One region of the Solwaraspora sp. WMMD937 genome, then DNA from elsewhere that is predicted to be linked to it. Evidence: riboswitches for the same ligand, from Rfam matches in the RefSeq annotation. Region 1 holds a riboswitch; each other region holds the start of a gene.
The links. Region 1 has a riboswitch for cyclic di-AMP ahead of O7621_RS13895 (NlpC/P60 family protein). Riboswitches for the same ligand answer to the same signal wherever they lie in the genome.

Region 2: linked by a shared signal. The riboswitch ahead of O7621_RS04975 (NlpC/P60 family protein) and the one ahead of O7621_RS13895 (NlpC/P60 family protein) in region 1 are both predicted to bind cyclic di-AMP.
Region 3: linked by a shared signal. The riboswitch ahead of O7621_RS26180 (hypothetical protein) and the one ahead of O7621_RS13895 (NlpC/P60 family protein) in region 1 are both predicted to bind cyclic di-AMP.
Region 4: linked by a shared signal. The riboswitch ahead of O7621_RS07970 (hypothetical protein) and the one ahead of O7621_RS13895 (NlpC/P60 family protein) in region 1 are both predicted to bind cyclic di-AMP.

What each region holds. Positions count from the first base shown of each region.
Region 1 is NZ_CP120738.1:3,193,520-3,201,048, reverse strand. Features, by position in the region: gene O7621_RS13910 (DUF397 domain-containing protein) at 76-291, opposite strand; gene O7621_RS13905 (DUF5753 domain-containing protein) at 538-1,419, shown strand; gene O7621_RS13900 (DUF6232 family protein) at 1,467-2,003, opposite strand; cyclic di-AMP (ydaO/yuaA leader) riboswitch at 2,475-2,609, shown strand; gene O7621_RS13895 (NlpC/P60 family protein) at 2,653-3,579, shown strand; gene O7621_RS13890 (sigma-70 family RNA polymerase sigma factor) at 3,703-4,701, opposite strand; gene O7621_RS13885 (dTMP kinase) at 5,137-5,820, opposite strand; gene O7621_RS13880 (hypothetical protein) at 6,082-6,372, shown strand; gene O7621_RS13875 (metallophosphoesterase) at 6,402-7,091, shown strand; gene O7621_RS13870 (GPGG-motif small membrane protein) at 7,141-7,284, shown strand; gene O7621_RS13865 (TspO/MBR family protein) at 7,454-7,529, shown strand, end outside.
Region 2 is NZ_CP120738.1:1,121,112-1,128,640, forward strand. Features, by position in the region: gene O7621_RS04945 (phosphoribosyltransferase family protein) at 1-134, shown strand, start outside; gene O7621_RS04950 (hypothetical protein) at 171-614, opposite strand; gene O7621_RS04955 (glycosyltransferase family A protein) at 689-1,468, shown strand; tRNA gene O7621_RS04960 (tRNA-Gly) at 1,802-1,875, opposite strand; gene O7621_RS04965 (pyridoxamine 5'-phosphate oxidase family protein) at 2,023-2,538, opposite strand; gene dcd (dCTP deaminase) at 2,666-3,244, shown strand; gene O7621_RS04975 (NlpC/P60 family protein) at 3,405-4,343, opposite strand; cyclic di-AMP (ydaO/yuaA leader) riboswitch at 4,442-4,585, opposite strand; gene O7621_RS04980 (NlpC/P60 family protein) at 4,843-5,886, opposite strand; gene O7621_RS04985 (GPP34 family phosphoprotein) at 6,077-6,778, shown strand; gene O7621_RS04990 (VanZ family protein) at 6,775-7,359, opposite strand; gene O7621_RS04995 (heterodisulfide reductase-related iron-sulfur binding cluster) at 7,370-7,529, opposite strand, start outside.
Region 3 is NZ_CP120738.1:5,932,925-5,940,453, reverse strand. Features, by position in the region: gene O7621_RS26185 (glycosyl hydrolase) at 1-1,285, opposite strand, end outside; gene O7621_RS26180 (hypothetical protein) at 1,695-2,768, opposite strand; cyclic di-AMP (ydaO/yuaA leader) riboswitch at 2,836-2,966, opposite strand; gene O7621_RS26175 (cation diffusion facilitator family transporter) at 3,135-4,043, opposite strand; gene O7621_RS26170 (AAA family ATPase) at 4,089-6,233, opposite strand; gene O7621_RS26165 (hypothetical protein) at 6,337-6,621, opposite strand; gene O7621_RS26160 (carbonic anhydrase) at 6,778-7,416, shown strand; gene O7621_RS26155 (hypothetical protein) at 7,514-7,529, opposite strand, start outside.
Region 4 is NZ_CP120738.1:1,873,123-1,880,651, reverse strand. Features, by position in the region: gene O7621_RS07995 (branched-chain amino acid ABC transporter substrate-binding protein) at 1-657, opposite strand, end outside; gene O7621_RS07990 (hypothetical protein) at 717-1,199, shown strand; gene O7621_RS07985 (HAMP domain-containing sensor histidine kinase) at 1,245-2,543, opposite strand; gene O7621_RS07980 (response regulator transcription factor) at 2,572-3,240, opposite strand; gene O7621_RS07975 (TrkA family potassium uptake protein) at 4,027-4,704, opposite strand; cyclic di-AMP (ydaO/yuaA leader) riboswitch at 4,961-5,096, shown strand; gene O7621_RS07970 (hypothetical protein) at 5,099-6,115, shown strand; gene O7621_RS07965 (glycoside hydrolase family 65 protein) at 6,190-7,529, opposite strand, start outside.

The DNA of each region.
Region 1 (7,529 bases):
CGTCGGGCCGACCCGGCCGGGGCGTACGGCCGACGTTGTCGGCGGCCGTGGAGCCGAGCCTCGTGCGGCGTCGGATCAACCCTTCGTGTGGCCGCCGGAGCTGGACGGCGCAGCGGACAGCCCGGCGACGAATGCCGACCAGGCGGCTGGCGAGAATTCCAGGTGCACTCCGGGGTCGGTGGAGTTGCGCACCCCGACCGCCGGCCCGATCTCGGCTACCTCGACGCAGGTCGTCGCCTCGCAGCGGCGGCTCTTACGCCACGCCGGACCGGCAGTGCTGATCACAGTCACCTAAACTCCTTAATAAGGATAAATCGGTAAATTTGCCATCAGAGCACGCAGGCAATCGGGCGGACTGTACCAGTTCTCGATCTTGCCGACGCGACTGGGCGACACCGCGAAACCCGGTGAAACCGCCGTCCGGACCATGCGGAGGGGCCGGCCGTCCTTAGCAGACCTGACGACGGCGGTGTAGCGTGCAACAGGGTGGCAACCAGCCAGGTAGCACTCTGCAAGGCACTCTCCCGGAGCGTTTCCATGCCTGCCCGACACCAGGGCCCGACCATCGGGCGTCGCCGGCTGCGTGCGGCGCTACGCCGGGCACGCGATGCCGCGGCGCTGACCCAGGACTACGTCGCCGCTCAAATGGACTGGTCGCTGTCGAAGCTGATCCGGATCGAGTCGGGGTCGGTCAGCATCTCGACCAACGACGTCAAGGCTTTGCTGGACCTGTACGGCGTACGCGACCAGCAGCAGGTGCAGGAGCTCGTCGAGTTGGCCCGGGCGGCACGACGGCGCGCCTGGTGGAGCGGCTATAAGGACCGGGTGCCGGCCGCCTACGCGGCCTACATCGGGCTGGAGGCGGAAGCGTCGGCACTGCGCTACTTCCAGCCGATCAGCTTCCCCGGTCTGCTGCAGACCGAGGAGTACGCCCGCGCGGTGATCCCGGCCGACGGCCCGCACCATGTACCGGCGGCCGAGATCGAAGGGCGGGTGCAGATCCGGCTGGCCCGCCAGCACGAGGTGCTCTTCGGCGCCGATCCGCCGCAGATCGAGGTGATCATCGACGAGGCTGCACTGCGCCGGATGACCGGCGGCCCGCGGGTACTGCGCGAGCAGCTCCAGCACGTGGCGAAGATGTCGGCGGCACCTCATGTCACGGTCCGGGTGCTGCCGTTCGCCGCCGGAAGCAACACGGTGCTCGGGCCGTTCGTCATCCTGCACTTCGCCGACCAGGCCGACGCTGACGTGGTGTACGTGGAGAGCGCTCTGGTCGAGGAGGTCATCGACCGGGCCGACGAGGTCCGGCCGTACCAGCATGTCTTCGACCGACTACGGGCAGAATCCCTGTCACCGGCCGACTCGGTGGCGATGCTGCACGACCTCGCCCGTCGACTGGACGGGCGAGACGCGGGCTGATCGACGTCGACCAGCCCGCTGGCGACCGCAGCGGCGGTCGGACCCGCTCACCGCTGGTCGGGCACCCACGGTTCGATGGTGACCGGCTCGGACAGACCGGCCAGCCGGGACATTTCCCGGGCCCGCATCAACGCCCGGCTCACCTGGCCGTACTGGCGTTCGTCGTCGGTGCTGAACAGCAGCAACAGCAGTCCCTGGTGACGGCCCCAGAGTTCGTACGCCCGCGGCCGCAACCGGTCGCCGAGCCAGGCCACCGTCACCGGCACGAACGCGGCCGCCAGCATGGCGAGGTAGGCCCCAGCACTGACCTCGTCCAGCCCCCGGGTGTAGCCGACGGTCACCGCGACCGCCGCCAGGGTCAGGGCGGTCACCGCGATCACCCGGCCGGTGAGCCGGTCGCGGGCGCCTCGTGCGGTCCGGAGTTCGGTGAGGTCGCGGACGGCGAACCGCCGGCCGGCCACGACGAACCAGTCACCGGTCACGCAGATGCCGGGCTGCCGGTAGAAGGTCCGTCCGACACTGGAGCCGGACTGTGCGGGTACCGGGGAACCGCGTCGGGGTGGGGTCTGGCGAGTAGCACGCATAGCTGCCTCCGAAGGGCTCGTGCGGCGCTGACCTTGCGGGTCCATTGTGCGAACAGCAAGCTACTCGATGGAAGGTAGTCATTCTGCCACCTAGCAGAATGACGTACGGCAGGCCGCGTCCTGGATGGCGAACCAGACCTTTTGCGCCCATTTATCCCGATAGCTTACTGACGACAACCGCGTAGACCGACTAATGACGCATTATTCGCAATTGATCAGGCGCTGTCCAAGGACAACGCGCCGGAGTCAACCAGTCACCCGAGGGCAATAGGAATGTTGCCCAGAGCAGCCAACCGTCACATCAAGTAACTGTCAACGGCCTCCGGCCAGTTCCATGCCACGGATCACGATCGCAGCACTTTCCTGGTCGCAACCCTTGCGGCTAAGTTGGATCGGCTGGTCCGGTCGCCAGTCGCCGGGAAGCGGTGACGCCGGTCCAGTGCCGCCGAATCGCCGTCCCGAGATTATCTGACATTACAAACAGTAATCTCACGGTTGCGATCCGGGGACCCATCGGCAACTGGGGTGAATCCGCGGTTCACCGCGGTAGGGCGAACTTCCCGCCCGAATCCGTCAGCTAACCCGGTAGGCGGCTAGGAAGAAGGGTTCTGCGTTCTTGTCAACAGCGCGGATTCTGCTGCGCACCCTGATGCTGGCCGGCGTAAGCCTCGGCCTGGTGGTACCGGCGACCGCCGCGACCGCCCAGCCGACGGTCAGCGAACTCACGCAGCAGATCGACAAGGAATCCGAAGAGCTGGCCAAGGTCGTCGAGTCGTACAACCGGCTCAGGGAGGAGGCCAAGGCCACCCGGGCGGCGGCCGAGGAGATCGACGCCAAGCTCGGCCCGCTGCAAGCCGAACTCGCGGCAGCGCAGACCGAGGTCGGTCAGATCGCGGTCAACGCGTACAAGACCGGCGGGTTGAGCACCGCGACCGCCCTGCTCGACGGCACCTCCGGCAGCTTCATCCACCGGCTCGGCACCCTGGACCACCTGGCCCGGGACCGGCAGCAGCGACTCAGCGAGTTCACCAGCACCCAACTGACCTACCTGGCCGAGCAGGAGAAGCTGCAGGCGGCCCTGAAGAAGCAGGACGCCCAGGTCAAGGAGCTCGCTGACCGCAAGAAGAGCATCGAAGCGGACATCGACGAGCTGATGGACAAGCGGGAACGGGCCTACGGTGCCGCGAGCGAGACCGGCTCGTCGTACACCGGAACCGTCCCGTCGGTGTCCGGTGCCGCCGGCTCGGTCGTCGAGTTTGCGTACGGAGCCATCGGCAAGCCGTACGTCTGGGCTGCCAGCGGCCCGAACGGTTACGACTGCTCGGGCCTGACGCTTGCCGCGTGGCGTACCGCCGGCAAGAGCCTGCCGCACAACGCGGCGATGCAGTGGGACGTGGTCGCGAAGATCAACCGTGGCGCACTGCAGCCCGGTGACCTGGTGTTCTACAACGGTCTCGCCCACGTCGGCCTGTACGTGGGCGGCGGCCAGGTGATCCACGCACCCACCTTCGGCCGCACCGTCGAGCTGGCCAGCGTGGACATGATGCCGCCGTACGGCTACGGCCGGGTCCGCTGACCCGGTCGCTCGCCCGACGAACTGACGACGGCCCGGCATCCGCGCTTGCGGATGCCGGGCCGTCGTCAGTTCGTCGGTGGGTTGTCAGTTCATCGGCGGATCAGGTCGCCTGCCGCCGATTCGTCAGGCCGCCTGCAGCCCTTCCGCCCGGGCCAGCTCCCGCAGCCGGCCCAGTGCCTGGATCTCCAGCTGCCGGATGCGCTCCCGGGACAGCGAGAAGCGCGAAGCGACCTCGGTCAGCGAGTGCTCTCGCCCGTCCTCCAAGCCGTACCGGGCCCGCATGATGCCGGCGGACCGGTCGTCCAGGTGGTTGAGCAGGCCCTCGATCCGCTGCCGCTCCAACCCGGTGAGCACGATGTCCTCCGGCGACGGTGCGTCACTGTCGGCCACCAGGTCGCCCAGGTTGGTATCGCCGTCGTCGCCGACCGGGGTGTCCAGCGACACCGTGTCCTGCGACCACCGCACCAGCTCGTGCACCCGCTCGACCGGCACGCCGAGCGAGGCGGCGATCTGCTCCGGCTCCGGGTCCGAACCGAGCTCGCGGGTCAACTGGCGGGCTACGTTGCGCATCCGGTTGACGTCCTCGACCAGGTGCACCGGAAGCCGTACGGTCCGCTCCTGCTGGGCGATCGCCCGGCTGATGGCCTGCCGGATCCACCAGGTCGCGTAGGTGGAGAACTTGAAACCACGCTCGTAGTCGAACTTCTCCACCGCGCGGACCAGACCGGTGTTGCCCTCCTGGATCAGGTCCAGCATCGGCATCCCGGACCGGACGTAGCGGCGGGCGATCGACACCACCAGACGCAGGTTGGCCCGGATGAACAGGTCCTTGGCCCGTTCACCCTCGACGACCAGCCGCTCCAGCTCCTCGCGGCTCACCCCGGCCCGCGGCATGCCCTGCTCCAGCAGGTGCTCCGCGTACAGACCGGCCTCGATCGCCTTGGAGAGGTCGACTTCCCGGGCCGCGTCGAGCAGCGGCGTGCGGGAGATCTCATGCAGGTAGACGCCAACGAGGTCCCGCTCCTCGGCTACCTCGTCGGTCCGCAAAGCCATCGTCTTCTCCACGTTGCTCACGGTCCCCTCGTTAACCCCACGTCGTGCCCTGTCACCTGCGATGCGCATCTCCATCAGCCTCTCCCCCGTCACGTCCGCCTCCGATCCGGCGAACCTGATGTGGCAGGCCCCGCCGTATGGCGCCGACACCTGCACAACAGATGAGACGCGTCAGGGATTCCGTCTCGTGAGTCGAAGCTGACACGATTGCCTGAATAATTGCTGTGAACAGGATTGGCGTTTCCTGCCAGGCTCCTCGATCGCCGCGCTGCGTCGGGCCGGCCGACTGCCCGATTCACTGAGGTCGGTGGGGTGTGGCAGGCTCCCAGCACACCACGACACCGGGCAGGGCGCAGCGATTCCCGTCACTACCCCTCCTGCGATCCTCGTCACTGCCCGCCGGTTGGTTGGTCCTGGCCGACGCCGGTTGGTTGGTCCTGGCCAGGAGTACGGCCCGAGCGGGGTGCACGGTTCAGCAGCTCCCGACAGACACCGGCCTGCGGGTCACGACGCACGCGAATCGTCTGGACCCGGCCGCCACGAGGCGCCGGCCGGACGGCCGTCGTCCGGCTGCCATTCGGTCAGCCGCTGCCGGATCACTGCGGCGACCTGGGCGGCCGTGCCCCGGGCGTCGATGGCCACGAACCCGGCGGCCTCCGGCAGTGACCCGTATGCGGCCGCGCTGGTCGCCAGGAACTCCAGCGACTCGTGGTCGGTGCCCCGGGCGTCGATCCGCCGGGCCGCTTCGACGGGCGGCAGCAAGAGTAGGAACGTCACGTCCGGTTGGGGAAACACCCGGTAGGCCAGCCGGGCGAGCCGCTCCCAGCGGCCGGCGCCATGGGTGCGGATGCTGGCGTACTGGCAGACCGCGTACCGGTCCATCACCGCGATCGACCGGCGGGAGCCGAGCACCGACCGGGCGATCGCGAGCCAGCGCAGCAACGCCTCGAGGAACATCAGCCCACCACGGCCGACCATCCGCCGGGCGTCCGGGCGTCCGAGTCGGACCGCGAACCGGTCGAGCCAGCGTCGGCCGCCAGCGTTGCGCCAGTACCGGGCGGGCCGGCCGGCAGTGGTCAGCGCCTCGGCCAGCAGGTGCGCCTGAGTGGTCTTGCCGACCCCGTCGATGCCCACCAAGGCGATCCGTCGCAGCCCGGCCGGCGGCGACCAGGCCGGATCGGCGTCCACTGTGCTCCCTGCGGTGTCCGGTGGCGGGCATGGCGGCACGGCTGACGACGTGGACTGTACGGGCGACGGCTGGCGAGGCGCGGGCCGGGACGGTGACGGTGGTGGCGCATGGGTCGCTGTGACGAGCACCTTCCCAACGGTAGCGAGCACGTGCACGCCGCCACCCGTTCACCGCTGTGACGCGCTGTGCCTGCAGGCACGAACCGGCCGGGAACGGGTAGGTCACCGACGGGCACCGGACGACAGCCAGGAGGTGGGCAGATGACCCGGACATCGGGGCAGTCAACGCGAAAGACCGGGCCGGACCGGTTGGACGGATACACCGAGGCTGCGGTGCAGCGGCTGCTCAGCGAGCACGCCGACATCGCCGAGCAGGGGGTGGGCGTCTCCCGCCGGGACCACAGCCTGGTGTTGTGCGGGGAGGTCGAGAGCGCCCACCGGCGGGCGGAGATCGTCCGGCTGGTGGCTGAGCGCTTCCCCGGCGTACGCCTGATCGTCGACATCGTCGTCAGCCGGACCACCGCGCCGACCGAGACGGAGGAGCTGTCGTGATCCGCGTCGCGGCCGTCGGAGACGTGCACATGGACAGCGACGTGCTGGGCCGGTTCCGCCCGGCGTTGGTGCAGCTCGGCGACCGGGCCGACGTCCTGCTGCTGGCCGGCGACCTGACCCGGCACGGCACGGAGTCGGAGGCGCGGTGCGTGGCCGACGAGTTCGGCGGTCTGGCGGTCCCGGTGGTGGCGGTGCTCGGCAACCACGACCACCACTGTGACCAGGTGCCGCAGCTGGTCGGGATACTCAGCGACGCCGGGGTCACGGTGCTCGACGGCGACGGCGTGGTGGTGGACTGCCCCGGCGGCCGGCTCGGGATAGCCGGGGTCAAAGGGTTCGGTGGCGGGTTCGCCGGGCGCTGCGCGAGCCGGTTCGGCGAGCCGGAGATGAAGGCGTTCGTCGCCACCACGGCGGACGCTGCGGATCGGCTAGGGGCGGCGCTGGCCGGGCTGGATTGCGACGTACGGGTGGCGCTGACCCACTATTCGCCGGTGCCGGAGACGCTAGCCGGCGAGCCGCCCGAGATCTACCCGTTCCTCGGCTCCTACCTGCTTGCCGAGGCGATCGACGCGGCACCGACCGACCTCGCGGTGCACGGTCACGCCCACTTCGGCACGGAGCGGGGCACCACACCCGGTGGGGTACGGGTCCGGAACGTCGCCCATCCGGTGATCAAACAGGCGTACAGCGTGTATTCGCTCGCCGGGTCGGTCCCTTGACCAGACCGGTGCAGGTTTCCGTCGCCGGCCGCAAGGGTATTCAGCGGCCATGGAGCTACTTCTCTGGATTCTCGCAGTCGTCCTGGTCGTCGCCGGCGTTCTCGCGCTGTTCCGCCGGCAACTGCTCTGGGGCATCGTGCTGATCGTCGTCGGGCTGCTGGTCGGCCCCGGTGGCGTGAGCCTGTTCGCTTGACGGTGCCGGGCGTAACCCCGGCCCCCTCAACCGACATCGACCTGACCACATCGACCCCGAGCCTGCCGGGGCCGCCGGAACCGGCCCGGTCCTCCCCACCGCGGACCGGCGCCGGCGGCCCCGGCCCTACCTGTTTCCTGGAGTCGCCATGCATTCCCCTGGAGTTGCCATGCGCTCGTGGTGGGGTCTACCGGTGTTCCTCGGCCTGGTGGCGGCGGCCGCAGCGGTCGGGGCGTTCGCCGCCC
Region 2 (7,529 bases), 2.1 Mb from region 1:
TGCGGGCCATGGCGCAGCTCGCCGCAGCTCGCGGGGCGCTCGTCGTCGGCAGCGCGGTGATCGTCGCCGACTGTCCGCCCCCCGTCGTCGACGAACTCCGGATCCGCAGCCTGATTCACAGCGAGGACCTCTGAGCCGCCGGGGTCGCTATCGGCTACGGCGTCGGGCCGTTACGGCGTCGCCTCGTGTCCCGGTCGGCCGACGGTACGCCGGGCCTGCTTCATCTCTGCCTCGTGGATGTGCCGGCGGCCGCCCACCAGCGCCTCCCGGGCTGCCCGCTCGACCGCCTGGAAGGTCGCGTAGTAGCCGTCGTCGAACTCCTCGACGATCTGGAATGTCCAGCGGCCCGGCAGGACGTTGCGACCGATCAGCTCCGTCTCGACCCGGTCAGCCATGTGCCGGTGGCCGGCCCCGCGCAGCAGCTGGACGACCCGGTCCAGGGTCGCGTCCGCGCCGCCGATCAACTGGTGCATCGAGTAGAGGTGGCCACGAGCCCGGTGCACCGTCTCCAGTGCCTTGCTCAACTCGCCGAGCGCCGCGACCGTGGCGTCGTCCACCCCTCGAGGTCGGGCGTGGTCGGCATCCACAGCCGGCAAATCCTTCGGTTCCGACATGGAACATTCGTACCAGAGACCGGGGCGACACAACGCTGGGTCAACGATGAACGACCCATAGTAGAGTCGGAGCGATGCGCCGGCCCCCGCAGACCATCTCGGTGGTCACTCCTGTCCATCCCGCGAGCATCCCGTACCTCGCCGACGCGTACGCCTCGCTGCGGGCGCAGCGGATGCCGCCTGGTTGGCAGTGGCGCTGGCTGGTGCAGGAGGACGGGCAGACCGGTGAGGTCGCCGCCGCGCTGTCTCAGGACCGCCGGATCAGCGTCGGCCACAACCGCCCCGGTGGCCCCGGCGTCACCCGCACCATGGCGCTGTCCCGCGCCGACGGGCCGCTGGTCAAGGTGCTCGACGCCGACGACCGGCTGACCTCTGACGCGCTGGCCCGCGACATCGCGGTCCTCACCGCCGACCCGACGGTCGGCTGGACGACGGCGGCGGCGCTCGATCTGCTGAGCGACCACCGCACGGTACGGATGGCCACCGATCCACCGGGCGGCCGGTTGCCCGCCGGTACGGTCCACCGGTGCTGGCAGGAGGACGCCTACCGGCTGCCGGTGCACCCGGCGACGCTGTGCATCCGTACGGACCTGCTGCTGGCCCTGGGCGGCTGGCTGGCGCTGCCCGCCTCCGAGGACACCGGGCTGCTCCTCGCCGCGAGCACGGTCAGCGACGGTCACTTCATCGACGAGCCGGGGTTGCTTTACCGGAAGTGGCCCGGGCAGGTGACCAACCAGCGGGCCCACTGGTCCCCGACGGAACGGGCCGACCGGATCCAGGTGATCGAAAGCCGGGTCGCCGCGCTGGCGCTGCTGGGTATCGGCCCGACGTCGTCCACACCGCAAGGTCGGTGATGACACGCGGCGGTCGTTGCACGCAGTGCAACCTCCTCGGTCCAGGGGTTACCTGTTCAGCTTGATGCCGCAGGTGCATCAAGATGTACCTGCGGCATCACGTCCGCCGACGCAGCATGGGTTCCGAGGCGGGCAGCTCGGGCAGTTGGATTGATGACCAAACCTACGAGATGATCGTAAAGGTGGCAGAGCTAACCAATCGCAGCCCCAGCGAGTTGCTTCGCGAAGTGCTGCAGGCCGCGTACCCGCGAAAGTAGGAAGCTGCCGGCGATCCCCGCGCTCATACGACGAAAGCCCTGGTTGGGATTCGCATCCTGACCAGGGCTTTCGGTGTGGAGCGGGTGACGGGAATCGAACCCGCACTGTCAGCTTGGGAAGCTGATGTTCTGCCATTGAACTACACCCGCGAGCGGCCCCACTCTACCCGGTCCGCCCGGTCGCTGCGCAACAGGCCCGGCCGCCGACCGAGCACAGCATGGGGTAACGGCTCGGCGCCCGTCGACCGACCGTCAACGGGTAGGGCGTCGAGGCGTCGGCCGGTGCCATGCGGCGGATCAGCAGGCGACCGGGGCCGGCACCGGGTGGGAAACGCTGCCACTGGTCGGGTCGAGCCAGACCTGGACGGCTGGTTGCCGTGGCGCCGCCGCCGCGTAGTGGCCGGTGCTGCCAGCGCGTTGCGCCACCATCGCCACGTCGACGGTGAACTCGAACAGCCGCCAGTCGACGTGCGGCACGGCCCCGAGATCGCTGGCGAGCCGACCCACCTTGGCCGGATCGGTGACCGGATGCGCCCGACCTGCCAGGTACGCCTCGTCGTCACTCTCCTCCGGCGGGAACGAGTGCAGCGCGTACCGACCGTCCCGCTCCAGGTCACGCCGCTTCGGCGAGTCGATGATGAAGCAGAACAACCCACTGTCGGTGATCACCGGGGAGACCGGGTGCACCCGGGGACCACCGTCGGCTCGGACGGTGGCGAGGTAGCCGAGGCCGGGACCGTACTGCTGCATGAGGAGTCGGATCGCCGTGGCCAGGCGGGGCTCGTCGGCTGCGAACTCGGACCAGGTTGCCATGCGGTGATTCTATCGAACATGTGTACGAAGAGATAGTGGGATCGCCCGGCCACGCCGATCCGGGTACGTTCCGGCCAGGACACCGACCGCACGGTCACACCGGCCGCACGGTCGCTATCGTGTGACGATGCTCCTCTCCGACCGGGACATCGTCGCGGAGACCAAGTCCGGCGGCCTCTCCCTCGAGCCGTTCGAATCCTCGCTCATCCAGCCGTCGAGCATCGATGTCCGGCTCGACCGGTATTTCCGGGTCTTCAACAACCACCTGTACACCCACATCGACCCGGCCACCCGGCAGGACGATCTGACGTCCCAGGTCGAGGTGCCCAGCGGCGACCCGTTCGTCCTGCACCCCGGTGAGTTCGTCCTTGCCTCCACGCTCGAGGTCGTCTCGCTCGGCGACGGCCTGGCCGCCCGGCTGGAGGGCAAGTCGAGCCTGGGTCGGCTGGGCCTGTTGACCCACTCCACCGCCGGCTTCATCGACCCCGGCTTCTCCGGCCACGTGACGCTGGAGTTGTCCAACGTGGCGAACCTGCCGATCAAGCTCTGGCCCGGGATGAGGATCGGGCAGTTGTGCATCTTCCGGCTCTCGTCGCCGTCGGAGCATCCGTACGGGTCGGCGGTCTACGGATCCCGGTACCAGGGCCAGCGTGGGCCCACTCCGAGCCGGTCCTGGCAGCGGTGGCGCACCTGGCCGACCAGCTGAACCGGCTGGGCTGTCGGAGAGCCGGCGCACCGGCGACGGGGAGGCGAAAGGCGCCCTCCCAAGCCGGGGGGAGACATGGGAGGGCGCCTTTCCGGTGGCCGGTGCTGCCGCTTGACGGGGGGATCAGCGACACGCGCCAGGCCATGGGGAGGAGTGAGGTCTAGCCGGGCCTGCCGTAACTGTGCACACTCGAACCGATCTTGCGCATCTGCACCGGTTCGCCCGCCTGGGAGGCGTGCACGATCCAGCCGTCACCCACGTACATGCCGACGTGGGAGAGCCCGCTGTAGTAGAAGATGAGGTCACCGGGGCGCAGCTGGTCCCGGCTCACATTGGCGGTCACCTGACGCTGCCGGGCCGCGTTGTGTGGCAGTGAGACACCCGCCTGCCCCCAGGCGGCCAGGGTGAGACCCGAACAGTCGTAGCTGCCCGGTCCCGCTGAACCCCACACGTACGGCTTGCCGATCTGCGCACAGGCGAAGGTGACCGCCTTGCCGGCCGCACCGCCGGGGTAGGTCGCCGGGCAGGGCGCGGGACGCAGCGAGCCGAGGGTGTTGGTCGAGCCGTACGCCTCCAGGCGCAGGTCCTGCAACCGGTCAACCTCGGCGTCGATCTCCTTGGCCTTCGCCGCCAGCTGAGCCTCGGTGCTGGTCAGCTCGATGATCAAATCGTCCAGCGGAGCCTTCTTCGCGGCGTACTCGTTCTTGAGGTCGACGACAGCCTGCACGTCGCGGGCCTGCCGCCGGGCGAACTGGTCCAGCAGCTCGAGCTGGTCGGCGAGGTGGGTCGGCTTGCCGTTGGTCAGGATCGCGTTGAAGACCGACGGACTACCACCCTTGTACGACCGGGCGGCGAACTCGCTGACCCGGTCCATCGCCAGGTCGATCTGGATCTGCAGCGGCTTGATCTTCTTCTGCAGTTCGTCCGCCTGCTTCTTCTTGGCGGCGAGGTCTTGCCGTACGGCGTTGTGCCGTTCGATCGTCGGTTCGAGCTCGGCCCAGACCTCGTCGATCTGCGACTCGATCTCGGCGACGGTGGGCTGCGCCTGCGCCGGCGCCGCGACCAGCAGCAGACCGACGCCGGTGGTGGCGGCGATCAACGTGGTGAGTATTCGGCCAGGGTCGTGCGGCGGTTTTCGCCGATGGTCGCGGCCGGACCACCGGAGGTATCGCCGAGGGGCGCTCGTAGCCACCGGACTCCTTCTCCCCAGACCGCCTACCGGGTTAGCTGACGGGTTCGGGCGGAAAGGAGACGCCCTACCGCAGGTGGCCTGCGGATTCACCCCGAGAGTGCCGTGGGTCCCCGGCTCGCCGTCAGACGGCGATTAGGCGGTGTCAGGCCGAGGTCAACCCGGTTGGTTGACGTCCTCCCGACTCGACGATCCCCAAGGGTAGAGAGCGGTGTTCTCGCTACGCAAGCGAAAACATGGACTATCTCATTGAGTACGCAGACGATTGCGTATCGTGCATAGGCTGCCATCGTTCAAGCGTTCGAATTCTGCCGGGCGGACCGGCCCGTTCATACCGGTCCGCCCGTACGTTCGGCCGACCAACGCGCGCCACTCAGATTGCCTCGGCGGGCTGGCTGACCTGCTGCGATCAGCCGACCCGCTTGAAACCGGCGAGCGGCATGTTGTCGATGTTCTCCATCTGCACAGGCTGACCCGCGCGGGGAGCGTGCACCATCAGGCCATTACCGATGTAGATCCCCACGTGATGCAGATCACTGAAGAAGAATACGAGATCGCCGGGCTTGGCGTTGGCGCGGCTGACCGAACTGCCCTGATTCCACTGAGTTCCGGTGTAATGCGTGAGGCTGACACCGGCACTTGCCCAGGCGTACTGGGTCAGGCCGGAACAGTCGAAGGCGTTCGGCCCGGTGGCACCCCAGACGTACGGCTTACCGAGCTGTGCGCACGCGGTGCGGACCGCAGTTCCGGCGGCTCCGCCGACCGACACCGCCGGGCACGGGCCGGAGGCACCGGATCCGCCGGTGTAGCCGGTGGACTGGTACGCGGCGTTTCGCGCCCGTTCCAGGCGCTTGATCTCGGCGTCGATGGTCTTGCGCTGCTCGGCGAGCGTCTTGTCCTGTGCCTGCTGCTTCGTGATCAACTCGTCCAGCGTCTGCCGTTCAGCGAGATAGCGGTCGCGGGTCTCCAGAACGGCGGTGATCTTTTCCTGCCGACGCTTGGAGATCCGGTCCAGCACCACGAGCTGATCCGCCAGGCTGGTCGGTGATCCGGTCCGGAGGAGGGCGTTCAGCTCGCTCGACGGCCCGGTCCGGTAATAGCGGTTGGCCACCTCACCGATCTCGTCCGCCGCCAGGTTGGCCTGCAGCGACAGCGGGCGGATCTTCTCGTCGAGCGCAGCCGCCTTCTTCTCGTTGGCCTTGAGCTCGCTGTGCACCTTGTTGTACTGCTCGATGACCGGTTCCAGTTTCAGCCACTGGGCGTCCAACTCGGCTTCGATCTCAGCCAGCGTCGGCTCGGCGTGGGCCGGAACAGCCGGGATGACCAACGCAATTACGGCGAGCAACAGGGTGATCGCACTACGCCGCAAGAGCCGTAAAGGCCGATGCTCTCCGCATCGATTTCGGGACCCACTGTGACGATGGATGTGCGAGTTTACGAGCGCACGTGCCATTGGCAGCGACTCCTTCAATGGTTCGATCGCTGGGGCCTCACGGGCGGGGGTACGGAGGCCGACATCCGCAGCGGTCGGTGCATCACCTTATTGGAAAGCGCGGTGTTCGTTCAAGACCGCCTGCCGCCTCTGCTTCCCCGAAGCAACCGCTTCTCCTGCGGTCACCGGTCTGGGCGGTTAGCATGATGACATGGAATCGCTCAGCCTCGCGGAGGAGCTGGTCCTGCTCAGCTATGACGATTCCGGGACCGCGACCGTCGCTTCCCCAGAGCTCGACTACGCCGTCGCCGGGGCGGTGTTGTGCGACCTCGCCGTCGGCGGCCAGATTGCGATTGACGCAGACGGCCGGGTGCTGACCGACGACGATCCCGCCGGCGGGTACGCACCCGGCGATGCCCGGGGTCGAGGCCACGGTCGGGAGTTGCTCGACCAGGTCCGGACCAGGATTCAGGCCGAGCCTGGCCGCGCGACCCGCGACTGGGTGGTCGATCTGTCCCACGGTGTAGTCGACGAGGTACTCAACGGGCTGGTCGTCTCGGGGGTGCTCCGCCGGGAACGGGACCGGGTGCTCTGGGTGCTGCCCCGGCCCAAATTCGCTCCGCCGGACGGCGGCGAACCGCCCGCCGAGACGGAGACCCGGCGACGGCTGGCCGCCGCCGAGCGCGGCGCCGGACCGGTCGGACCACGTACCGCCGCGTTGGCCTGCCTGCTGAACGCACTCGACGTACCGAACGTCGCTGTTGCACAGCCCTTGGACGCGCGGCGCCGGCCGCCCGCAGTGCTCGGGCCGGCAGCCTGGCCGATCGCTGCGACCACCGACGTCGTCGCCGGGTACCGGGCGACGGTCGCCCGCAGCGTCTTCGCCGCTACCGATGTCGCGACTGGCAGCTAGCTGACCTTGGTAGGTGACGGCGCGAACCGCCGCCACAGCAACCGGACCACGCCGCCGCCGACCGCCCCGATCAGCGCCCCGGTCGCGTTGTTGACCCAGTCGTAGCCGACACACTCACGGCCGACGCCGAGCACGGCCTGGCCTACTTCGACGACGACTGGGGCCAGCAGGAGCAGCCCGGTGGCCAGCGCCGGCCGGCGGACCGCCAGCACCGTGCAGAACGCCAGTGGTACGAACATCGCCACGTTGCCGACCCGTTCGCCGAGCGAGTCGACGGTGACCAGCCCGGACCACAGCACCGCCGGATCGGTGAGCGACCGGAGGCACGCGGCGAAGACCTGGCCGTCCGGGCCGGAAACGGAGACCCCGGGGGCGAGCGGTACACCGGACCCGGTCGGTGCCGGTGGCAGGGTGAGCGCGGCGATCGCGGCAGCGCTGAGAAGCATCCCGAGCGTCGGCCAGCGCGCCCAGCCGAGCCGTACGGCGAGCGGCCGGTGCACCAGCAGGCTCACGCCGGCCAGCACCGCGAGGGTGAGGAACGGCCAGGGCTGGGCGAGGAACTCGCGGGCCCAACCCAGCACCCGCTTCTCCCTACTCCTCGGCCGACGATGACGCCGACGATGCTACCGCCGGCTTGACCGACCTGAGCAGCACCGTCGCCACATCGACGACCTCGACGTTCTCGTCCGCCGCGCCGCTGGACTGCTTGCCGGTGACCCCGTCGCCGAGCATGGTGTAGCAGAACGGGCAA
Region 3 (7,529 bases), 2.7 Mb from region 1:
GGGCGGTGCGGCCGAGCTGGTCGGCGATCTCGGCCAGCCGGGCGGCCCGGCCGAGCGCCTTGCCGGTCCAGTAGGTGTCGTTGTCGAAGCCGGCGAGCGGGTCGCCGGACGCGGCCTGGTCCAGGTGCGCGGTGAGCGTGGCGAGGTCGGCACCGACGCTGGTGGCCACCGCTGGGACCTCCGGCAGTACGCCGTGGAAGCGCATCGCGGTCCGGAACGACGTCGCGCCGACCAGGTTGCGCATCGGGCCGCGGGCCGACACGTAGGTCTCGGCGATCGGGCTGCCGCCGTCGAGGTGCTTCCACTGGTGCGGGTAGAGCGAGACGACGGTGCCGGTGACGGTGCCCTCCCGGGCCGTGGTGGTGAAGCTGTACGTGGCGTCGACCGTGCTGCTGGCCTGATCGTAGCTCCAGCTGACCCGGGTGCCGGTGACGTGTGCGTGGGCGTACCGGCCGTAGCTGTCCATCAACGCGGTGCGCCGGGCGGCGCTGGTGCCGGCTCCGGTGGGCAGCAGCGCGACCGAGAAGTAGCCGCGGCCGGCAAGGGTGGAGCTGATCGTGGTCCCGGAGACGGACCAGGCCGCTCCGCTGGGGGCGTAGGCGACGTAGTCGTGGCCGCGCATCGAGAAGCCGACCCGGGCGCCGCCGTGGTGCCAGACCGTCGGGGTGCCGGGGAACGACAGCTCGGCGTTGCCGCCGGTGACCTGGGCGTACACGAACGGCAGACCGTGGCCGACGGTGGCGCGTAGCGTGCGGGCGCCGTCGGACCAGTACGGGCTGACCGTCCAGTCGGTCCAGCCGTCGACCTTGACGTCCGGGGCGTTGAGCCCGGCGACGCCGAGGGTGAACTCTCGCGTGTACGGGTAGTGGTACTCGCCGACGCCGGTCGACGTACCGGAGATCGCCGCCTCGGTGGTGTAGGAGACGCCGAGCCCGCCGGCGGTCGGCTGGAACGACATCGGGTGGGCGTGCAGCGGGTTGGAGTAGGCGCAGTTGTACCGCTTGAACAGCAGCGACGACCACCAGTCGTTGGTGGGCACGGCTCCGCCGGGGGCGTTGCCCGTCACGTACTGGCGGGGGTTGGCGGAGATGTTGCCGCAGGCGGTCGGGGCGGCGGCGCCCGCCGGGCGGGTGGTGGTGTAGCTGCCGGCACCGACGGTGGCGGCGTCGGCGGTGCGCAGTACGCCGAAGATCAGTCCGGTCGCGGCCAGCGCTGTCACGGTGGTGGCTGCCAGGATCCGGCGCGGCGTACGACCTGTTCGCGCGCCATGGATCGACAGGTTCATGGTGCCTCCGGGTTGGGTCGGGCGCGGTCCACGATCGCGAAAAATTTCACGCCCATTAATGAGTTATTGCCAGGAGGTCATCAGAGATGCGGGCTTCTGTCAATATCCCGACATGAAGTTTCGTGTATCCGGTACGGGGTCGTGGCTGTCTGTTGACAGCCGCGCCGGTGCTGCTATATACCTCTCTCTGAGAGCGCTCTCTCGGCTTCGTGGGCTGCATGTGCTCTGGCGCGAGCCGGGTGCGACTGCATGGCGGTAGAGCGCTCTCGCGTGGTTGCCGGTGACCGTCGGTAAATATGCCGATCGGTCTGCCGCTGTTGCGTAAATGACGCCGTACGCTGATTCCGCCGCGAATAGAAAACGGGGGCGGACGGCCACCGACGTGGCCGTCCGCCCCCGATCGCGGACGTCAGTACACCGACAGGTGTACGTGGTTGGTGTGGTCGCTGGACGGGTCGCCACCCGCACCGCTGTACGTCTTCCAGCCGCTGCTGGGCAGCCAGATCCGCTTGTACCAGATCACGTAGAGCACACCGAGCCGGTCGGCGTTGTTGATGTAGTAGTTCGCGAGGTTGTCGCCGTAGCTCTTGTCGCCGCCGGTCGCCACTCCACCGAAGCCGTTGGGCTGGGCGGCGAAGTCACACGCCCGGCCCTTGGGGTGCTCGCCGGAGCTGCCGTTGCGGAAGCAGGACACGTAGCGGGTGAAGCCGGCAGCCTTCGCCTGGTTCAGCGCGTGCAGCGTACGGGGCGTGATGCAGCCGGAGGTGGTGGGGTCGTCGACGTTGCACGACTCGGCCGGCCAGGAGCCGTTCGCGTTGCGCGGAGCCGGGGTTGCCGACGCGCTGGATGACCCGGAGCTGGATGACCCGGAGCCGGAGGACCCGGAGCCGGAGGACCCGCTGGCGGCGGCCCGTTCGGCCTCCTCCGCCGCCTGCTGCCTCGCCCGTTCCTCCGCCTGCTTCTCGGCGGCGACCGCGACGGCCAGGGCCCGCTCCGCCTGGTTCCGGCGCTGGTCCATGATGGTGACCTGCTTCTGCTGCTCCCGGATCTCGTGCTCGATCGCGGCCTTGGACCTGGTCACCTGGTCACGGGTGCGGTACAGCTCGCGGAGCTGCTTCTCCTCGTTGGCGGTCACCGCGCTCAGCGCCGCCGCCCGGTCGATGAATCCTTCCGGCGAGGTGCTGTTGAGCAGCGCGGAGACTGGGCCGAGCCGGCCGTTGCGGTACGCGCGGTCGACGATGTGCCCAACGTTCCTGTTCCGTTGCTCCAGTTCGGCACCGACCGTGTCGAGCTGCTCGGACAGCTTCTTCTGCCGGTCCTTCGAATGGTTGAGCGCCGCCTTGGCGTCGATCCAGCCCTTCGAGGCCGCATCGAGCTCCTTGCGCAGGCTGTCGGTGCCTCCCTCGTCGTCGACCCGGTCGGGCCGGTTGGCGGGCAGGGCGGCTCCGGCCGGCGAGCCGATCGGGGTGCCGGTGACGGCCATCAGGGCGGCGGTCAACGCCGCCAATAACGCGGACCGGGTTTTTCTGTGTACTGTGCGCGACACTGTGCATTCCTTCCGTCAGCCGCCGACCGGGTTAGCTGACGGGTTCGGGACGGAAGATCCCTACCGCGTGACGCGGATGCACCCCAGGTACGTGGTTCCCCGGCTCGCCGTACGGCGATTAGGCGACGGCCTCCGCGGGCGCCGGAGGGGCGCCGCCCGAGCGGAGACCGGGGCCGAGACTACCGGCTCCCCGGGTCGTCGTCCCGGTATCGATAGCCATGTTATGTCTGGAAAAATCAGAAATATACGTATATCGTAGCTGTGAACGTCGCGGGAAGGTCACGAAACTTAAGCATCTGCTAATCACCAGTCGGCCGGTCCGCAGGAGTCGGCGGGGGCCAGTGGCTCGATCTGCAGCGTCGCGTGCTCGATACCGAACTCGTCGTGCAGGGCCGTCCGGGCGTCCCGCAGCACCGTGCCGACATCGGCCGACGGGGTCACGGCCAGGTGTGCCGAGGCCACCTCCATGCCCGGGGTGAGCGTCCAGACGTGGAGGTCGTGCACGTCGCAGACGCCCGGCACGATGGCCAGCCGGCGGTGGACCCGGGCGACCTCCACATGCTCCGGCGCCGCCTGCACCAGGATGCGCAGCGCGGCCCGGGCCAGCCGCCAGGTGCGCGGCAGGATGAACACCCCGACACCGACGGCGACCAGCGGGTCGGCGTACCACCAGCCGGTGGTGGCGATCACCGTGGCGGCCACCAGCACCCCCACCGAGCCGAGTAGGTCGCCGAGCACCTCCAGGTAGGCGCCACGCACGTTGAGGCTCTCCCGGGCTCCCTGGCGCAGCAGGGCGAAGGCGACGATGTTGGCGAGCAGGCCGGCGACCGCCACCACCAGCATCGGGCCGACCGTCACCGGCTCTGGATCGGCGAACCGGCGGGCCGCCTCCACCAGGACGTAGAGCGCGACCCCGGCGAGCAGTACGGCGTTCGCCAGCGCGGCCAGCACCTCGAGGCGGTAAAGGCCGAAGGTGCGCTGCGGCTCCCCGGCCGGTCGTCGGGTAGCGGCGATCGCTGCGAGCGCCATGCCGATGCCGAGCACGTCGGTGAACATGTGCCCGGCGTCGGACAACAGTGCCAGGGAACCGGTCGCGAGCGCGGTGACCGCCTCGACCACCATGAAGACCGCCAGCAGGACGAAGGCGGCCCAGAGGCGCCCGTAGTGTCGCTGACCGGTGCTCCCGGCACCGTGATCGTGTCCGACTCCCACGCCTGCCACCCTCCGTTGCCCGGCGTTTCGTCAGCAGAATAATGCTCACATAGCAATATGTGCAATCGACTCCGGGTCGAGGTCGATGGTGACCAGCCGTTGCGTCGCCCGGGAGAGCGCGACGTAGAGCGTGCGCACCCCGGCCTCGGACTCGGCACGGATCTCCTCGCCGGCCACCAGCACCACCGCGTCGTACTCCATGCCCTTCGCCTGCAGGCTCGACACCACCTGTAGCCGGGAGGTCGCCAGCTCGCCGAGCCAGCCGGCGACCTCGTCCCGCCGGGCCACCGCTGCGATGACGCCGACCGTCCCCTCCACGGCGGCCAGCATCTCAGCGGTCGCGGTACGGACCGCAGCCGGCAGCACGGCCGCAGCTACCCGGTCCCGGCGCGGCACCACCCCGGTCGACCGGACCGCCGTCGGCAACGGGGCGTCCGGAGCGACCTCGCGGATCACCTCGGCGGCCAGTTCGAAGATCTCCGCCGGGTTGCGGTAGTTCGTAGTCAGCTGGAATTCCCGCTGCGGCCGCCGCCCCAACGCCCGGTCCCGGGCCTGGGCGAGCTCGGCCGGATCCCCGGTCCACGCGGTCTGCGCCGGATCCCCGACCACCGTCCAGGAGGCGAGCCGGCCCCGGCGCCCGATCATCCGCCACTGCATCGGCGACACGTCCTGCGCCTCGTCGACCACCACGTGGGCGTACTCCCGGTAGTCGGCCGGTCGCTCCCGGGCGGCGGCACGGGCCGCCCGATCCCGGTCGGCGAAGGTCGTCACCTCACGCACCCCGCCGGTCACCTGGAACGGATCCCGGTGCCGGCGGCGGGGCTGCGGTGGCCGGCCGAGCAGTTCGTCCAACTCGTCCAGCAGCGCCACGTCCGCAATCGTCGGCCCGTTGTCCGCCAGGTCACCGAACGCATCGGCCAGCACCGCGATCTCGGCCGGGTCGAGCACTCCCCGCGCGTACCGACGCAGCCGGTCCGGCCGAGCCAGCCAGCCCAGCACGTGTCGCGGCAGCAGCCGGGGCCACCAGGCCCGCAGGAAGTCCCGGAAATCGTCCCGGTCCGACAACTCGTCCTCGAACTCGGCCTGGCCGGGCAGCCGGGCCGGGGCCACCAACTGCCGGGCCTGCGCCCACAACGCCTCGAACAACCCATCGATACCGGCCCGCCGGACCTCGTTGCGCCGTGCACCCCGGGGCAGCGCGCGGGCTCGGATGCCGTCCAGCTCCGGGCTGCGCAGCCGCAGCAACTGCCCCCGGTAGAGCAGGCGTAACTCGGTCGGCCCGTCCGGTACCGCGTCACGTACCGCCCGTTCCAGCACCCGCCGCATCCGTAGTGACCCCTTCAGCACGGCGACCGCCGCTGGATCCGTCCGGGTCGCCGACACTCCCGGCGGCAGCGATCCCAACGACCTCAGGGTGGCGCTCTCCTCACCCAGGGCTGGCAGCACCGCGGCGATGTACTCGACGAAGACACCGGTCGGGCCGACAACCAGGATGCCGCCGCCAGCAAACCGGCTCCGGTCCGAATAGAGCAGGTACGCCGCCCGGTGCAGGGCGACCGCGGTCTTGCCGGTGCCGGGGCCGCCCGAGACGATCGTCACCCCGGCGGCGGGCGACCGGATCGCATGGTCCTGCTCCTGCTGGATGGTGGCCACGATGTCGCGCATCCCACGTCCCTTGGCCCGGGCCAGGGTGGCCAGCAGCGCGCCGTCGCCGACCACCCGCATCCCGGCCGGCGCGGCCGCCGGATCGAGCAGGTCGTCGGAGACGCCGATGACCCGCTCGCCCCGGGACTGGATGGTGCGCCGCCGCACCACGCCCCGCGGTCGGGCCGGCGTCGCCTGGTAGAACGCGGCGGCGGCCGGGGCACGCCAGTCGATCAGCAGCGGCTCGGCCCGCTCGCCGCGCACGCCGAGCCGACCCACGTGCAACACCGCGCCGTCGCGTAGATCGAGCCGGCCGAACACCAGTCCTTCGTGCTCGGCGTCGAGCAGATGTCGCCGCCGGGCCGCGTGGAAGACCATCGCGTCGCGCTCCACCAGGGCGCCGACGTTGCCCACCCGGGCGAGGCGGTAGCCGTCCCGCTCGGCGCGTACCGCGTCCTGGCGTAGCTGCGCCAACCGGGCGTAGACCCGGTCGACGTGCCGCTGCTCGGCGGCGATCTCTTGGTCCAACGTGGTGGCGTCGGTCAACGCTGCGGCTCCTGGGCGAGGGCGGGCCGGCCGGGGCAGGGCGGCCGGTCCGCCGGCGGACGGTCACGGCGCCGGGCGGCGACGGCGGAGCGTGGTGACCCCGTCACGTGATCGGACCCGGCAGCCTTACGACGTTACCGTCCGCGCGCCAGCCCGGCGCCGGCTCCCGGGAGCACCCGACGGCCGTGTTGCGCCCTCGAGCCTGCTCCAGCGCGCCGCCCTGCCGAGCACCTCGACGAGGGCGGCCGTCACCCGGTCCGGTCACCTCGCAGAGCCGGACCAGCCGGGCGACCCGGGGCGCCAGTTCCGCAGCGCCCGGGCTGCTCGACCGCCCACGCAGCACCGCTCCGTCCGGCACCCGGACGCTGAGTTCCTGATGCCTGCTCACCGTCGTCACCTCCGCGCAGGTCGATGGCGGTGCCGGCTCGGACGTACGTACCCCGGTGGCCGGAACTGGAACCAGCACGGTGAGAAGACTCGCAACTGTCTTCCCGACCGGCCAGTAGCACGCCACGCTGCAACCATGTCGTCACCGTCGCTCCCGATGCCGGACTCCCGGGCACCGCGTCCGTCCGGCCCGCCACCACCCGATCACCCCGGCCCGGCCGAGGCCCTGGCTGAGTTGCTGGCCGGCAACCGGCGTTTCGTCACCGGACGACCACGGCACGGTCACGACGTGTCGGCGGCTGCGGCCAGCGCGGCGCTCGGCGAGCAGCATCCGATCGCGTTCGTGCTCGGCTGCATCGATTCGCGGGTGCCGCTGGAGGCGATCTTCGATCAAAACTTCGGCTCGATCTGCGTCGGGCGGTCCGGCGCTCAGGTGCTGGACCAGGCGATCGTCGGATCGATCGAGTTCGCCGTCGGCGCGTTGGGTGTGCCGTTGGTCATCGTGCTCGGACACGAGCGGTGCGGAGCGGTGGCGTCGACCATCACCGCGCAACGCACCGGCAGCCGCCCGGCCGGCAGCATCGGGTACCTGGTGGAGCAGATCGCTCCGGCGGTGACTGAGGTCGGTGTCGGGCACCCGGACGTACAGCCCCTCGCGGTACGGGCTCATGTGCGGCGAACCGTGCATCGGCTGCGGCAGGTGGAGTCGCTCGCCGCGGCGCTCGCGGACGGGCGGATCGACGTCACCGGCGGGGTCTACGACCTCGGAAATGGTCAGGTGGAACTGCTTAACTGAGCAGCCGCCACCACCAGCGACGGAAACGGCCCCGCCTGGCGTGTCGCCCGGCGGGGCCGTGCAAGGTCCGGGTCGTCGTCGACCCGTCAGATCATGCTCAGGCCTCGAAGACC
Region 4 (7,529 bases), 1.3 Mb from region 1:
ACGGATCTGTCCGACGACCGCGCTGAAGTCGGTCGCACCGGCGGCGACCGTCGCCCGCTGCACCACCTTGGCGCCGAGTCCGGCAGCCACCTGGTCGGCCAGCCCCTGGCCGTACGCCCCACCGTCGTCGACGACGAACACCGCCGTGCCGCCCAGCGCCTGGTCGATGTACCGACCGGCGGCACGCCCCTGCGCGGCGTCGTTACCGACCAACCGGTGAAAGGTGGACCAGCCGCGTTCGCTGAGTTCGGTACGGGTCGCCGAGGTGGTGATGGTGGCGACGCCACCCTGGTCGAGGATCGGCAGTGCCGCTTCGGCCTCGCCGGAGAAACCCGGACCGACCACCCCGATGACGCCGGCGTCGTTGACGATCTGCTGGGCCAGCGCGGGGGCCTGCTTCGGGTCGCCCTGCGAATCGAACTCGACCAGTTCCACCGGGCAGTCCGGATGCTCCGCCCGGTACTGGTCGAAGGCCAGGCGGGCACCGTCGCGGACGTTGCCGCCGAGGTCGGCCGAGTCACCGGAGAGCGGGCCGAGGACCGCGATGCGGCTGCCGCAGGCGCTGGCCGGTGCCGCCTGCTCGCCACCGGCCGCGACGCATCCGGTCAGCACCGACAGCAGGCCGAGCACCGCCGTCGGCCGCAGCAACGTGCGCACGTCCACCTCCTGTACCCGGTCGGACCCGCCTATCCTGCTGGTAGGAGCGTGAGGTTTTGATGAGACGGTCGATCCTGGGTGCGGTGCTGACCCTCACCGGGTTGGTCCTCACCGGGTGCAGTGACCCCGGGGCGGGGACCCCGGCGGGTGTCTCCGCCGCGCCGTCGTCCACCGCGACCGGCACCGCGTTGTACGCGGTCGACTCCCGGACGCTGGACGAGATCGTCATCGACGCGCAGGGGTTCGTGCTGTACCGGTCCGACCGGGACACCGCAGCACCGACCTGGTCCGCCTGCGAGGGACAGTGCCGGCAGTCCTGGCTTCCGGCACCCTGTGAGGGCGAGGTACGGGTGGAGGGGATCGACCGGCAGCTGGTTGGCTGCTTCGACCGGCCCGACGGGAGCCGGCAGCTGAGCCTGGCCGGCTGGCCACTGTACGGGTACGCCGGTGACCGGATGCCCGGCGACGCGAACGGTCACGGCCAGTCGGGCATCTGGTTCGCGATCCGCCCTGACGGCGACAACGCGGTCTACGTGCCCTGATCGGGTGGTCCCGGCACACTGGCCTGTCCGCTCGGGCATACCGCCCTACCCGCCCTGACCGCCGGGCAGCCGCAGCCGGGCCTCGGCACCGCCGCCTTCGGCGTTGACCAGCCGCAGCTGCCCGCCGTGCAGTTGCGCCACCCAGCTGGCGATGGCCAGCCCGAGCCCGGTGCCGTCCTCGGTGCCGCTGCGGAACCGCTGCTCAGGTGCGGCCGCGACGGCTTCGCTGAGCCCGGTGCCACGGTCGCGTACCCGTACCGTCGGCGGTCCAGGGGTGACCTCGAGTCGGATCTCGGCCGGCTGGTCGGCGGCCCGACCGTGCTGGACCGCGTTCTGAATCAGGTTGCGCAGCGCGATCCGGACCAGCGCCGGGTCGCCGTACGCCACCACCGCCTCGGTGACCGGCACCGCGCGGTGCGGCGCGACGACGGTGTCGGTCAGCACCTCCTCGGCCAGTTGGTCCAGGCGAAACGGCTCGCGGCGCAGGTCGCGCAGGCCGGCGACGAGCTGGGCCCGGGTGAGCAGGACGGAGACCGAGTCGGCGAGCCGGTCGGCGGAGCGCACCACCTGGCGCAGCGCCGCCGGGCGGCGCTGCGGCTCGGCCAGCGCGGTCTCGGAGACCGCACGGATCACGGTCAACGGGGTGCGCAGCTCGTGCGCGGCGTCGGCGACGAACCGTTCCTGCTGGTTGAGCGCGTCGGCGATGGGCTCGGTGCCGCGGCGGGCGAGCAGGTAACCGCCGGCGCAGGCCAGCGCGGTGAAGCTGACGCCGCCGGCGACCAGGGCCAGGGCCAGCCGCCGGTTGGCGGTCTCGGCCGGCCCGGTGTCGCCGAGCACCACGACGGCGCCGGCCACCGCCCCGGTGACGGCGTGCTGGAACGGCACGGCGAGCAGCGGGGTGGGGGTACCGGCGGTGTCGCCGACCCCACCGGCGAGCTCGGTGCCGGAGGTCCAGACCGTCCGGGCCGGTGCGAGCAGGTTGTCCGGCGGGACGACCGGCAGCCGGGCCGGGTACGCGAAGACCAGGCTGAGGTCGGTTCGGCCAGCCTCGTAGACGTAGACGGCGGTGGTGCCGTTGGCGACCGCGTTGTCGAACAGTTTGTCGAGCTGCAGCGCCCCGGACTCGTAGTAGAGCAGGGCGGCGGCGGTGCTGGCGGTACGCCGCAGCTCGGCGGCGACCACCTCGTCGCGCTGCCGCCCGTCGACCAGCAGCGCGACGGCGCCCATTCCGGCCAGGCCGACCACGTTGATCGCCATCACCAGCAGCGTGATCCGGATCCGCAGGTTGCGCAGCCGGTCGGCGGTCTGCAGCGGCTTGCCGCCCCGCCGGTCGCGGCGGTTCACGACGGCGCCCCGCCGATTCGGCCGGCGGTCACGGCGGCGCCCCGCCAACCCGGTAGCCGACCCCGCGTACGGTGTGGATCAGCTGCGGCTCGCCGAGCTTGCGGCGCAGCTGGGCGACCACCGCGTCCACCACGTTCGAGCTGGGGTCGGCGAGCTCGTCCCAGCAGTGTTCGAACAGGTCGCTCCGGCTGACCACCGCTGGGCGCCGGACCAGCAGCATCTCCAGGACGGCGAACTCCTTGCGGGTGAGCGTCAGTAGGACGCCGGCGCGGCGCACCTCCCGGCGGGCGGCGTCGACCTCCAGATCCGCCACCCGCAGCAGCGGCGGGGTGGTGGCGCCGCGGCGTCGGCAGAGCGCCCGGACCCGCAGCACCAGTTCGGCGGTGACGAAGGGCTTCACCACGTAGTCGTCGACACCGGCCTGGAAGCCGGCGATCCGATCCCCGGCGCTGTCCAGCGCGGTGAGCACCAGGGCCGGTGTGGTGAGCCCGGCCCGCCGTCGGTGGCCGAGCTGGTGCAGTGAGTCGCCTTCCGGGAGGATCCGGTCGAGCACCAGGCAGTCGTAGTCGTTGATGCTCATGCTCAGGTCGGCCTGGCTCCAGTCGGCCGCCTGGTCGACGGCGAATCCGCCGGAGCGCAGCGCGGTGACGACGGCGCTGCGTACCTCGGGGTCGTCCTCGACCACCAGCACCCGCATGCGGGCGAGGCTAGCAAGCCGCCGTCACCAGCGCGTCTTTGACGAGGGGTCCACCCGAGGACGTGCACCGGTCGCCGTTGAGCAGGAAGTTCGTCGGTGGCGGGTTGCTCGCCGAGTAGCTAGCCGGGCACCACCGCGCCGGCGGCGCGTGACCGGGTCGTCCGGTCGCGACCAGCTGATCGACCGACTGTGAGCTTGCCCACTACCTATCGACGAGCCTCGAACCCTTGCGGGACGACGGAAGGGCCCGGGCCGATCGTCACCGCAGACCGGGCGCGGCGGCCCAGCCACTGGCCAGGCCCTAATATACAACGAAGCCTGCCGATGCATCGGCAGGCTGGGCAGCGCTGTCGGACAGACCGGCGTCGCGGTCCTGACTTGTCGGCGATTCCCCGCCGTAACAATCGAGGACTAGCGTGGGGACGGGGAGGGCAACCCCCGTCCCCACCATCAGTTGCTAAACACGCACGAGCGGTCTGGCGTCCAGGTCGTGCGTGACGCGCGGGAGCCGGGCCACGCGAGTGGCTCTGGTTCCACCTCCTCTCGACAGGTGGTGCGCGGGCTGGCGGCGGAGTCCGGGCTTGGCCCGCCGCCAGCCCGGGGAGCTGTGCGGTTGACACGGTGATGTCGCCATCGCCGCGCCACGCGTCGACTACTTCAACGGGGGCACATCCATCGATGGAAGCGCTCCCATGCAGGGACTGTAGCCTGAGTCACGAGTTTGCGAAAGTCCAGCGGCTGATCAGCTCACGAAATGAAGGTGTGATGAGGCGGTCACGCCCATGTTCACCGGCCGAACTGCTGAACCGCCGTGGTCGCCCCGGCGACGATCAGCAGCGCATCCGGCGGGATCAACGTCTCAGGTCCCGCGTACCTCAGCTGCTGGTCCCGCTCCTTGATCCCGACCACCGTAATGCCGTACCGCTGACGTAGCCGGGACTCGGCCAACGTCCGGCCGGCGGCGTCCGGCGGGGCGCAGACCTTGGCGATGGCGAACCCGTCGTCGAACTCGATGAAGTCGAGCATCCGACTGGCCAGCAGGTGGGCCACCCGGTCACCCATCGCCGCCTCCGGAAAGATCACATGGTGCGCGCCGACTGAGGCGAGGATCCGGCCGTGCTTGGCGGTGATCGCCTTTGCCCAGACCTCCGGGACACCCAGTTCGGTCAGCGCCACCACGGTGAGGATGCTTGCCTCGACGTCCGAGCCGATGCCGACCACCGCGCGGGGGTAGTCGGCGACGCCACACTGGCGCAACGCCCGGTCATCGGTCGAATCCGCCTCGACCACCCTCGGCAGCCGCTCGGACCAGCGGTGCACCCGTTTGGGATGCTCGTCGATACCCAGCACGTCGTGGCCGAGGCGGAGCAGAGACTGGGCGACCTGACCACCGAACCGGCCGAGGCCGATCACCACCACGCTGTCGGCGTCCGGCGGCCCGACCGGGGAATCGTCATCTCTCACCGAGGATCCGTCCGACGCTACGACTTTCCCGCTTTTCCTCATACGCACTGTAGTCAGCCGCTAACCTCGGCGCAGCGATATCCCGGCCCCTGACGACTTGTCGTACGCCGCCGGACGCAGAAAGTGGACATCACCGAAAGTCGTTGCCTGGTAACGGATTTTTCCAGCTCAGTCAGGATTGTCGAGGTGTTGATGCCGGTGACCGATCCGGTAAGCTTGCCGGCGGTCTCCGCCAGGCGGCGCCCACCGGTGCCGGCGGTGACCGCCGCCCAATCACCCTCCGGGGTGAGCCGGGGAACCACGTTTCCACCGGGGTGAATCCGCGCCAGCGGTAGGGATCGTTCCGTCCCGAACCCGTCAGCTAACTCGGTCGGCGGCCAAGGAAAGGAACAGGATGACCGCACCCCTCCGCCGGCGGATTCCGACGGCTGCGGCGCTCGCCGCCGTCGCCGCCCTGCTCGCCGGCTTCGTCGTAGCGTCGCCGGCCGCCGCTCAGGATCCGGACGACGAAGGCGCCCCGCCACTGCTCAGCGAAGTGCTCGAATCGACCGGCCGAGGCTTCGTCGAAGCCAAGGCGGCGGTCGACGAGTCCCGCAAACGCCAGTTGAAGCTCAACCTCGAGTTGGAAAAGGTCGAGGAGCGGATAGCGGCGCTGACCCCACAGATCGGCCAGGTCGCCTCCAACTCGTACCGCCTCGGTCGGATCACCCCGGTGATGGTCCTGCTCAACAGCGCAGACCCGGACGCGTTGCTGGAACGCGCCGAAGGCCTGGACATGATCGCCATGCACGACAACAAGCGGATTCGGCAGCTCAACGAGGCCCGCGAACAGGCCGCCCGGGCGGTCGCCGCGATCGACGCCGAAGTGGCCCGCGAGGAACAGCAACTCGAGGCGATGGCCCGACAGAAGAAAGAGGCCGAAAAGGCCCTCCAACTGGTCGGCGCGGTCGCCACCAACGGGTTCGTCTCGGCCACCTCGCCGGTCGCCGCCCAGGCGCCGCGTAACTCGGACGGTTCCTGGCCGTCCCAGTCGTGCAGTCTGGACGACCCCACCACGAGCGGCTGCATCACGCCGCGCACCATGCACGCGCTGAACGAAGCGAAGAAGGCCGGCTTCACCCGCTTCGTCTCCTGCTTCCGCCCCGGTGGGCCGTTCGAGCACCCCAAGGGGCGGGCCTGCGACTTCTCCGCCCAGCAGCAGGGGTTCGGCGGCGACGCCTTCGGCGACGACCGGCTGTACGGCAACAACCTGACCGCCTTCCTGGTCCGCAACGCCGACAAGCTGGGCATCCTCTACGTCATCTGGTACCGCCAGTTCTGGTCACCGACCACCGGTTGGAGTTCGTACAGCGGTGCCGGCGGCGACCCGAACAGCGACCACACCAACCACGTACACCTGTCCCTGCTGTGACCACCTGACCTCGCTTCGCGCGGTGCCGGGCCGGGCCGGCACCGCGCGAAGAAACTGTCAGCCGGTACGCGCCGTCAGCCGGTACGCGCCGACCGGCGTACCGGTGACCGGCCGGTCGGCTGCTGCGGCGGCGGACCGACCGGATTGGCCGGCGGGATCGCCCGGGTGACCGGCTTGTCCGCAGCCACCGTGATCGGCTCGCCGTGGTGAGTGAGGTCAACGGTGGCGTTCGGGTCGACGTCACGCAGCGAATAGGTCACCTCGTCGTGTTGGACCGCCACCCGCAGCCGCAGGCCCCGCCACATCATGGCGAACTCCAGCCGGTTGATCCGCTGCGGCAACCGGGGAGCGAAGGCCAGCTCCCCGCCGTGGTCACGCATCCCCCCGAAGCCGGCGACCAGCGCGAGCCACGCCCCGGCCAGGGCGGCCACGTGGATGCCGTCGCGGGTGTTGCGGTTGATGTCGTGCAGGTCCATCAACGCGGCCTCACCCATGTAGTCGTGGGCGAGCTCCAGATGGCCGGTCTCCGCGGCGATCACCGACTGGGTGCACGCCGACAACGACGAGTCCCGCACCGTACGCCGCTCGTAGTAGGCGAAGTTGCGGGCCTTCTCCTCCTCGGTGAACGCGTCGCCCCGCCAGTGCATCGCCAGCGCCAGGTCGGCCTGCTTGACCACCTGCTTGCGGTACAGATCGAAGTACGGGTAGTGCAGCAGCAGCGGATAGTGGTCCTGCGGGGTGCCGGCGAAGTCCCACTCCTGGTGCCGGGTGAACCCGGCCGACTGCGGGTGCACGCCCAGCTCGTCGTCGTACGGGACGTGCATCGACAGCGCCGCGTCCCGCCAGGCCGCGGTCTCCTCGTCGTCGACGCCGAGCACCCAGGCCCGGTCGGCGTAGCGCAGCGCGCAGTCGGCAGCGGTCAGCAGGTTCCGCTGCGCCATCAGGTTGGTGTAGATGTTGTCGTCGACCACGGCGGTGTACTCGTCCGGCCCGGTCACCCCGTCGATGTGGAACCGGCCGTGCCGGTCGTGGTGGCCCAGCGAACGCCACAACCGAGCGGTCTCCACCAGCAGTTCCAGGCCGATCTCCCGCTCGAACTCGACGTCCCCGGTGGCGTGCACGTACCGCCGGACCGCGTCGGCGATGTCGGCCGCCACGTGGAACGCGGCCGTGCCGGCCGGCCAGTACGCCGAGCACTCCTGGCCGCGGATGGTCCGCCACGGGAACGCCGCCCCGTTGAGCCCGAGCATCCGGGCCCGCTCCCGCGCCTGGTCCAGGGTCGAGTGCCGCCAGCGCAGCACCGAGGCGACCGCCCCCGGCTGGGTGTAGGTCAGCACCGGCAGCACGAACATCTCGGTGTCCCAGAAGGCATGCCCGTCGTACCCCGGGCCGGTCAGCCCTTTCGCCGCGATCG